2 regions of the Collinsella sp. SGI.178 genome follow, and region 2 is predicted to be linked to the other one. Evidence: predicted binding sites of a transcription regulator. Region 2 holds the regulator's gene; the other holds the start of a gene.
What was found. The regulator NrdR, encoded in region 2, represses ribonucleotide reductase genes. The targets are predictions, from matches to a motif close to AAACACNATATATNGTGTTT.
Positions count from the first base shown of each region.

Region 1: a site for NrdR is predicted at 2,096-2,115, ahead of nrdD (anaerobic ribonucleoside-triphosphate reductase). Genes of this name have one in related genera too.

Region 1 covers NZ_JBNPLM010000006.1:10,525-14,733, forward strand. Annotated here, with positions in the region: partial or broken gene ACQRAQ_RS02995 (alpha-amylase family glycosyl hydrolase) at 319-849, shown strand; gene ACQRAQ_RS03000 (hypothetical protein) at 951-1,217, shown strand; tRNA gene ACQRAQ_RS03005 (tRNA-Gly) at 1,251-1,326, shown strand; tRNA gene ACQRAQ_RS03010 (tRNA-Val) at 1,330-1,404, shown strand; gene ACQRAQ_RS03015 (hypothetical protein) at 1,621-1,803, shown strand; gene nrdD (anaerobic ribonucleoside-triphosphate reductase) at 2,371-4,209, shown strand, end outside.
Region 2 covers NZ_JBNPLM010000002.1:79,294-83,502, forward strand. Annotated here, with positions in the region: gene hflX (GTPase HflX) at 1-413, shown strand, start outside; gene ACQRAQ_RS01125 (heparan-alpha-glucosaminide N-acetyltransferase) at 398-1,102, opposite strand; gene lexA (transcriptional repressor LexA) at 1,102-1,746, opposite strand; gene ACQRAQ_RS01135 (LysM peptidoglycan-binding domain-containing protein) at 1,909-2,358, shown strand; gene nrdR (transcriptional regulator NrdR) at 2,410-2,853, shown strand; gene dut (dUTP diphosphatase) at 2,858-3,301, shown strand; gene ACQRAQ_RS01150 (MGDG synthase family glycosyltransferase) at 3,740-4,209, opposite strand, start outside.

The DNA of each region.
Region 1 (4,209 bases), on a different contig from region 2:
GTAGCCGGGCTTTTTCGTACCCATTGCAGAGGCTCGAACCCGAGAGGGAGCGAGCGTTAAGCAAACGCGGAGCGTTTGTAGCGAGCTGGCGAGGTCGCCGGCAGGCGGCCGAAGCCGGTGCGGATCCGCGAAGCGGATACGCGGATGCCCCGTTGTCCGCTCCAAGTACAACAGCCCGACTACCACGGTAGCCGGGCTTTTTCGTACCCATTGCAGAGGCTCGAACCCGAGAGGGAGCGAGCGTCTTGGGGCGTGGCCGTGGCGTTGTTTGCCGCGAATATCAGCTTTGGGCGTATCATCGTGGGCATTACCCAGCAGATGGACTATCTTGAGCGGCTGGGCATCGAGGCCATCTGGCTGAGCCCGTTTTACCCATCGCCTCTTGTCGATGGTGGCTATGATGTGGCGGACTACTGCGATGTCGACCCACGTCTCGGCTCGCTTGACGACTTCGATGACATGGTCGCTGCGGCTCACGCACGCGGCATCAAGGTCATCGTCGACATCGTGCCCAATCATTCATCCAACCAGCACCCCTGGTTCAAAGCCGCTCTTGCCGCCGGCCCCGGATCGCCCGAGCGCGCCCGTTATATCTTCCGCGATGGTCGCGGCGAACATGGCGAGCTGCCTCCCACCAATTGGAATGCCAACTTTGGCGGCCCCGCCTGGACGCGTGCTGCGGACGGTCAGTGGTAGCTGCATATGTTTACGCCCGAGCGGCCGGACTTTGTCTGGTCATGCCCCGAGGTTCATGCGTTCTTTTGCGACGTCCTGACGTTTTGGAGCGATCGAGGCGTTGATGGCTTTCGCATTGATGTGGCGCACGGTCTCGCCAAGGACCTCGACCGCGATGACCTCGACCGGTGGCATCTCGCCGAGGGCGATGACATGGTTGACGACGGCACCCATCCGCTGTGGGACCGCAACGAGGTCCACGAGATCTATCGCGCGTGGCGACGCGCTATGCCCTGCTGCAAATCAAGGCGACGCGCTACCGCCAGATTGCGCTCGACTGGCTCTTACGCGACGGGTCGTCTTATGACGAGGACCGTGAACTCGGCGAGCGCCGCGCGCGGGCGGCCCTTTTGCTTGAGCTGGCGCTTCCGGGCTCGGCATACGTGTATCAGGGTGAGGAGTTCGGCCTTTTTGAGGTGGCTGATGTCTTCGTGAGGTTCGCGAGGGCGTCGCAAAACTTTTCAAAAAAAGTTCTTGCATAGGATGCGGGCATCACGTAAGATTAATCCCCGTAAGCGGACATGGCTCAGTTGGTAGAGCACAACCTTGCCAAGGTTGGGGTCGCGGGTTCGAGCCCCGTTGTCCGCTCCATTTGGGCGTTTAGCTCAGGGGGAGAGCGCTTCCCTGACACGGAAGAGGTCACAAGTTCAAATCTTGTAACGCCCACCAAATGTTCGCAGTCCAGAGGCTTTGCTTCTGGACTGTTTTGTTATAAACACACATAATATGCCGTCAAATTATCGACCTCGGTCGCTTTTTCACGTTGCATTTGCTGCCCAGCATAATTTGTCGTTATTGGCCTCTTGGTCTCGTGGGAGATGATTATTTTGATCATAACCGTGCACGTCGCCCGCGTTTCCATGGTTGACCTCCGCGCAATCTTTTATGGTGATCGGTTTTGGCGAGATTGCCTTCCAGGGAGGATTCGGAACGATTGAAGGCCGTACGTTCTTCGCGCGCTGGGCGGGCCTTGTCACAAAGGGGTGGGCTTTTGTGGTTATCGCCGGCGTGCTGCTCGATCCCTTTACAGCGGCTCTCGGCCGCATGATAGCTCGCGAAGAGAACTAATAGCTCCTCGCCTATCGAATGCCGGCGGACGGGGTGTCGGGGCTGTAGTCTTCCGAGCGTTTGCAGCCCTGTCACTCCGTCCGCCGGCATTCGACCGCAACATGTTGGTCAAGCATAATCTTTTGGATTCTTTTCGCGTGAGCGGCTTGGTTTTGGTAGGATTTGTCGGCGGCTTGACTAGGGGGTTTTATAATTGCCTTGCAGGTAGCCGCGTTGGTAACGTTTTACCGACTTGCCAAGAAACCCTCATAATTAATGTGTCTGTAAAATGACCAATTGCTTTGACCTGCTGAAACACTATATGTTGTGTTTGACCTAAAAAAAGAATACAGGATATAGAGGCGTCTTTGTCGTATGATAGATGGCGGACAGAGAACGAAGACCTTGTTCGTCCCATTTGGACACGCCTTTGAGCCGCTTGATCGGCCGCGAGGATTGTCCGCATGAGGACCTATGGTTTATCGAGAACACAGATTGCGCGACGGCGCCGCAAGACAGGGACAAGCCCTGCCAGGCATCGTTTGGCTCTGAAGCGCAATGGGATTACGACGCGAAAGAGGCAAGAGGATGAAGATCATCAAGCGCAGCGGCACCGAGGTTGCCTTTGACATCGATAAGATCGTCAATGCGATTCGCGCCGCCAACTTGGAGGTCGAGGAGGGCTCTCGTCTTACCGACCGCCAGGTGATCTACGCGGCGCAAAACGTCGCCGAGGCATGTGAGAAGGCCGGCCATACCGTATCGGTCGAGGAGATCCAGGATCTGGTCGAGGACGAGATCATGCGTCTCGACTGCTACGAGGTCGCTCGCCGCTACATCATCTATCGTTATGTTCAGAGCCTGAAGCGCCAAAAGAACACGACCGACGACAAGATCCTGTCGCTGATCGAGTGCAATAACGAAGAGGTTAAGCAGGAGAACTCCAATAAGAATCCGACCGTCAATTCCGTTCAGCGCGACTATATGGCCGGCGAGATTTCCAAGGACCTGACCCAACGCGTGCTGCTGCCCCAGGAGATCGTGGATGCCCATAATGAGGGCCTGATCCATTTCCACGATTCGGATTACTTTGCCCAGCACATGCACAACTGCGATCTGGTGAACCTGGAGGACATGCTCCAGAACGGCACCGTTATCTCGGGCACGCTGATCGAGAAGCCGCACAGCTTCTCGACCGCCTGCAACATCGCGACGCAGATTATCGCCCAGGTTGCTTCCTCCCAGTACGGCGGTCAGTCTATTTCGCTGACCCATCTCGCCCCGTTCGTTGAGGTGAGCCGTCAAAAGATTCGCGGCGAGGTCGCTCGCGAGCTTGAGGAGCTCGGTGTTTCGGCATCTGCCGAGAAGGTTCGCGAGGTCGTTGAGGAACGCCTGCGCGATGAGATTCGTCGCGGCGTCCAGACGATTCAGTATCAGGTCGTGACCCTTATGACCACGAATGGCCAGGCGCCGTTCGTGACGGTCTTTATGTATCTCAATGAGGCCCGTACGCCCCAGGAGAAGCACGACCTTGCCATGATTGTGGAGGAGACGCTTCGTCAACGCTATGAGGGCGTTAAGAACGAAGCCGGCGTGTGGATCACCCCGGCGTTTCCCAAGCTCATCTACGTGCTCGAGGACGATAACATCCGCGAGGATTCGCCGTACTTCTATCTGACCAAGCTCGCCGCCAAGTGCACCGCCAAGCGCATGGTGCCCGACTACATCTCCGAGAAGAAGATGCGCGAGCTCAAGCTGTCTAAGGGCGAGACCGCCGGCAACGGCGATTGCTATACCTGCATGGGTTGCCGCAGTTTCCTGACGCCCGACCGTTCGGGCAACGGCTTTAACAATGTCGCCAACGCTCTGAACTATGACCCGACCAAGCCTAAGTACTATGGTCGCTTTAACCAGGGTGTTGTGACCATCAACCTGCCCGATGTTGCGCTGAGCTCGCATCAGGACATGGACAAGTTCTGGAAGATCTTCGATGAGCGCCTTGAGCTGTGCCACCGCGCCCTGCTGTGCCGTCATGAGCGCCTGATGGGCACGCTTTCGGATGCTGCGCCGATTCTTTGGCAGTACGGTGCCTTGGCGCGCCTTAAGAAGGGCGAGACGATCGACAAGCTGCTCGTGGGCGGCTATTCCACCATTAGCCTGGGTTACGCCGGTCTGTATGAGTGCGTCAAGTACATGACGGGCCACAGCCACACCGAGAAGGAGGGCACGCCGTTTGCCATGGCCGTCATGCAGCACATGAACGACAAGTGCGCCGAGTGGAAGGCCGAAAGCGATATCGACTTCTCGCTGTACGGCACCCCGCTTGAGTCGACGACCTACAAGTTCGCCAAGTGCCTGCAGCGCCGTTTCGGCATTATCCCGGGCGTGACGGACAAGGGCTACATTACTAACAGCTATCACGTCCAC
Region 2 (4,209 bases):
TTAAAGTTGTGGATGCTTCCGATGAGGATTACGAGCGTCAGCTTGAGGCGGTTGATCGTGTCCTTGACGAGATTGGTGCCGGTGAGCGCCTGACGCTTACCGTGTTCAATAAAATCGATCTGCTCGATAGCGTCGACCGCTTGAGCTTTCGCCGGCGCTATCCCGAGGCGGTATTGTTCTCGGCTCAGACGGGTGAGGGCCTTGATGACTTAGTCGACCGTATCGCTCGTGAGGCGGCCGCTACGGACGTGTTGCTCTCGGCCGATATCCCGTATCGAGAGGGTGCGTTAATCACGCTCGTGCACGAACAGGGAACCCTTCTGCACGAGGAATACCTCGAGGACGGCGTTCGTATTGTGGCAAAGCTTCCAGCCCGTATCGCACCGCGTCTCGAGCGTTATCGAACAGAGTAAATCAGCTCCAGTACACCCAAGATAACCGGTTGATGCAGCAGGTAGAACGGCAGCGCATGGCGCCCGAGACTTGCGAGCGCCGGGATGGGATTCGCATAGGCCCATCCCGGCGCCTCATAGTTTGCTTCCTGAGTCGTGTGGGCGGCAAAGAAGCCTGCAAGGTACATAAATAAGAATGGTATGACTGGATAGTAATCACCAGAGACAAAGTCTGGACTTGGGAAACCCAGCCAAGCTAAATAGGGGATAGGATAAACCGTTTTAGGAATGCTCCAGGTAAGGGTAAAAAGTGTGAGGCAAATTGCTATACCCCATACCGACGGCACTTTAACGATCACCGGACGCGCGAGCGCGACAATGGCGGTGCAGGCCGCCATGCAGAACATGATGCCGAAGTTCACCGAGTCATCGACTGAGACGAGCGTCGTCGCGACCCATACAACAAAAGCGGCAGCGGCATATTTGACGGCACGCTTGATGTTGTTGCGCGAGAGGGTGCACATCCAGCCGGCAATAAACAAAAATACCCAACTGATGCTGGCACGCCAGATGTCTTGGAAGATGGTCTGAGTAAACCAGGGCATATCCCAACCATAAAGATAGGCAAGATCGTAGCAAGCATGAAATCCTGCCATCGACAGCATGGTAAATCCGCGAATGGTATCAAAGACCGTGATGCGGTTTTGCATTACGAGAACCGGCGCATCAATCCAACAACCTTGCCCAGGATCGTCGGATTTGTCGCATAGATGGGCTCCATGGTGTCGTTTTCGGGCTGCAAGCGAACTCGTCCCTGCTCCTTGTAGAACGTTTTGACCGTTGCGGAGCCATCGATCATGGCCACAACGATCTCGCCATTCATGGCACTCTTCTGTTCGCGAACGATGATATAGTCGCCGTTAAGGATACCGACGTTAATCATCGAATTGCCGTGGACCTCGAGGATAAAAGACCCCTGGTCCGTTGCGATCTCGGTCGGGATGGTAAAGGTGTCCTCGATATTCTGCTCGGCAAGGATGGGGATCCCCGCGGCGACACGGCCCACGAGGGGTAGCGATACGGTTCCGCGGGGTGCCGTGGGCTCATCGGACTTTGAGATGGAGACGGAGGCTCCGTCCTCGTCAAAGAGCTCTAGGGCACGAGGCTTGGTGGCGTCACGTTTGAGCAGGCCGCGTGCTTCCAGTGCGGAGAGATGTGCATGTACGGTGCTAGGGGAGGAAAGACCCACAGCCGAAGCCATCTCACGCACGCTGGGCGGATAACCCTTTTCCTGCTGATACTCCTTGATGAAGTCGTAAATCTGCTGCTGTCGCTTGGTAATTTTGCGAGCCATCAGGGATTCCTCTCTACCTAACCCAAACAAATGTTCTATGTTTGCTTGACAGGAACAACTGTTCGAAGATAATAATAACCGAACACTCGTTCCCGCGCTAGACTTTTTTGTCCTCGCGGCTTGATAAAACAGTTCTCGTCAAAAACGCGAGAGGAGAACATGATGAATGCAACGGATATGGTCCAGGGAAACCTCGCCCTTAAGCTCGAGACGCCTGCGGCGCCGGCTTTCACGGTTGTCAAAGGCGGCCGATCTGGTTTTCAAACACTGCCTGGCAAGTCCGTCCGAAGCCAGTGCGTCGCCACGACTTCGGCCCCCGTTGCTCTGAAGGCCTCGACGATTGTCGCCCTGGCCGTTGCGCTCACGCTCTTCTTTGTACTTGCTACCTCGATCTTCAGCGCTCGTCACGCCGCATATGCCGAGTCGGCATCTAACGTTACCTATGAGACCGTCCGTGTTCAGTCCGGAGATTCCTTGTGGTCGCTTGCTCAGGAGCATTCCGTTGACGGTCTTACTACACAGGAGACTTCTGACATAATTCGCAGTGTCAATCATCTGGAGCATGGGTCACTCGATGCGGGTGACGTTCTTAAAGTTCCTGCGCGTTCGTAAGATTTAAACTCCGGCACATGGTACCCTTGTTATCGTTTTGGAGGAGGTACCATGCGCTGTCCCAGATGCGGCAATGCACATACCCGTGTTGTCGATTCCCGTATGCAGGAATCTAATAACACCATTAAACGCCGCCGTGAATGTTGTTCGTGCAACTATCGCTTCACAACATTCGAGCGATGCGAAGACCCCATCGAGGTCATCAAATCTGATGGGTCAAAGCAGCGGTTCGATCGCAATAAGCTGCTGGTCGGCCTAATGCGCGCTACGATTAAGCGCGACATCGACACGAAAAAGCTCAATGAGCTCATCGATGACATCGAGGTGGAGCTGCGTTCCCGTACGCTGACGGCTGTTACGTCCCACGACCTGGGCGACATGGTGCTTAAGCGCCTGGCCAAGATCGACAAGGTGGCCTACATTCGCTTTGCCTCGGTCTATCGCGATTTCAAAGACATCGATGAGTTTTTGCAAGAGCTCGACAAGCTAAGGTGATTATATGTCCAACATTACAGTCAACATTAAGCGTCTCGACCCTACGATCGAGCTTCCCAAATACGCCCATCCCACAGATGCCGGTTTGGACCTCCGTGCCAATGAGAACTGTACCCTTAAGCCCTTCGAGCGGCGCTTGGTCTCTACCGGCCTTGCGATCGCGCTGCCCGATGGATACGCTGGCTTCGTTCAGCCTCGCAGTGGCCTGGCTATTAAGCAGGGTCTTTCTATAGTCAACACGCCCGGTCTTATAGACGCCCACTATCGAGGTGAGCTTAAAGTCATCCTTATCAACCTGGATCCATCCAATGAAATCCAGATCAACAAGGGTGACCGAATCGCTCAACTCGTCATCCAAGAAGTTCCCACGGTCAATCTCGTGGAGGTAGACGAACTAGACGAAACCGACCGAGGAGCCGGCGGTTTCGGTTCTAGCGGCGTTTTGTAATGTCCGCTCACCCGTGGGCGGCCCCTATATATCATTCCATGCTCAAACATTCTCGCTGCGCTGCGAAACTGCGCGTGGAACGATATATAGGGGCCACCCACGGGTGAGCTACGTTTAGATGCTTGCAACTACCGTGCTTCTTCGCTAGAAGTCGATAGCCATATTCAACTAGCGAGCCGGTGCGATAAAGGTATTTCTCCTTTGTCATACCGGCTTACTACTTGGATTTCAATTTGTTTTCTAGCGAGTAGCCGCTCGCCCGCTTCTCACACATATCGTTCCACGCGCAGTTTCGCAGCGAGCGAAGCGAAGCGAGAATGTTTGAGCATGGAATGATATGTGTGAGAAGCGGGCGGGAGGGATACGAGCGCCCAGCGAGAATGTTTGAGCACGGGATGATATATAGGGGCCTCCCGCGGGTAAGCGGACATTAAGACCCTAGCGGATATGCGCGGGTTTTCCGCCCCAGTAGAAGCGGCAGAAGGCTCGTTTGCGCTTTTGGGGCTTGCCTGCAAGCTCCATGGTTGCGATGGCGATGTCCTCGGCCGCGTGTGGACGGCGTAGCACTTCGCCATTGATGAGCAGTGCCTTGAGCGACTCGGGATGATCGTGGAGATGGCGCAGCGTCACGATGAGCTCGCGTGCGGTGGTGACATGCATGCTGGCGCCCAAGTCGGTGAGCATGGTGGTGTTGGCCTTTTCCTGGCCATAGGACTTGCCCAACAGAATCATCGGCAGGTGTGCACACAGGCATTCGGTAACAGTGAGTCCGCCCGATTTGAGAATTGCCAGATCGCAGCCGTGCATGAGCGCTGCCATGTCATCGACATAGTCAAGAACCGTGACGTTTTCGAGTTTCATGGCTTCGAAGAGCGTTTCCAGGCGCGTAGCGTATTCCGTGTCCTTGC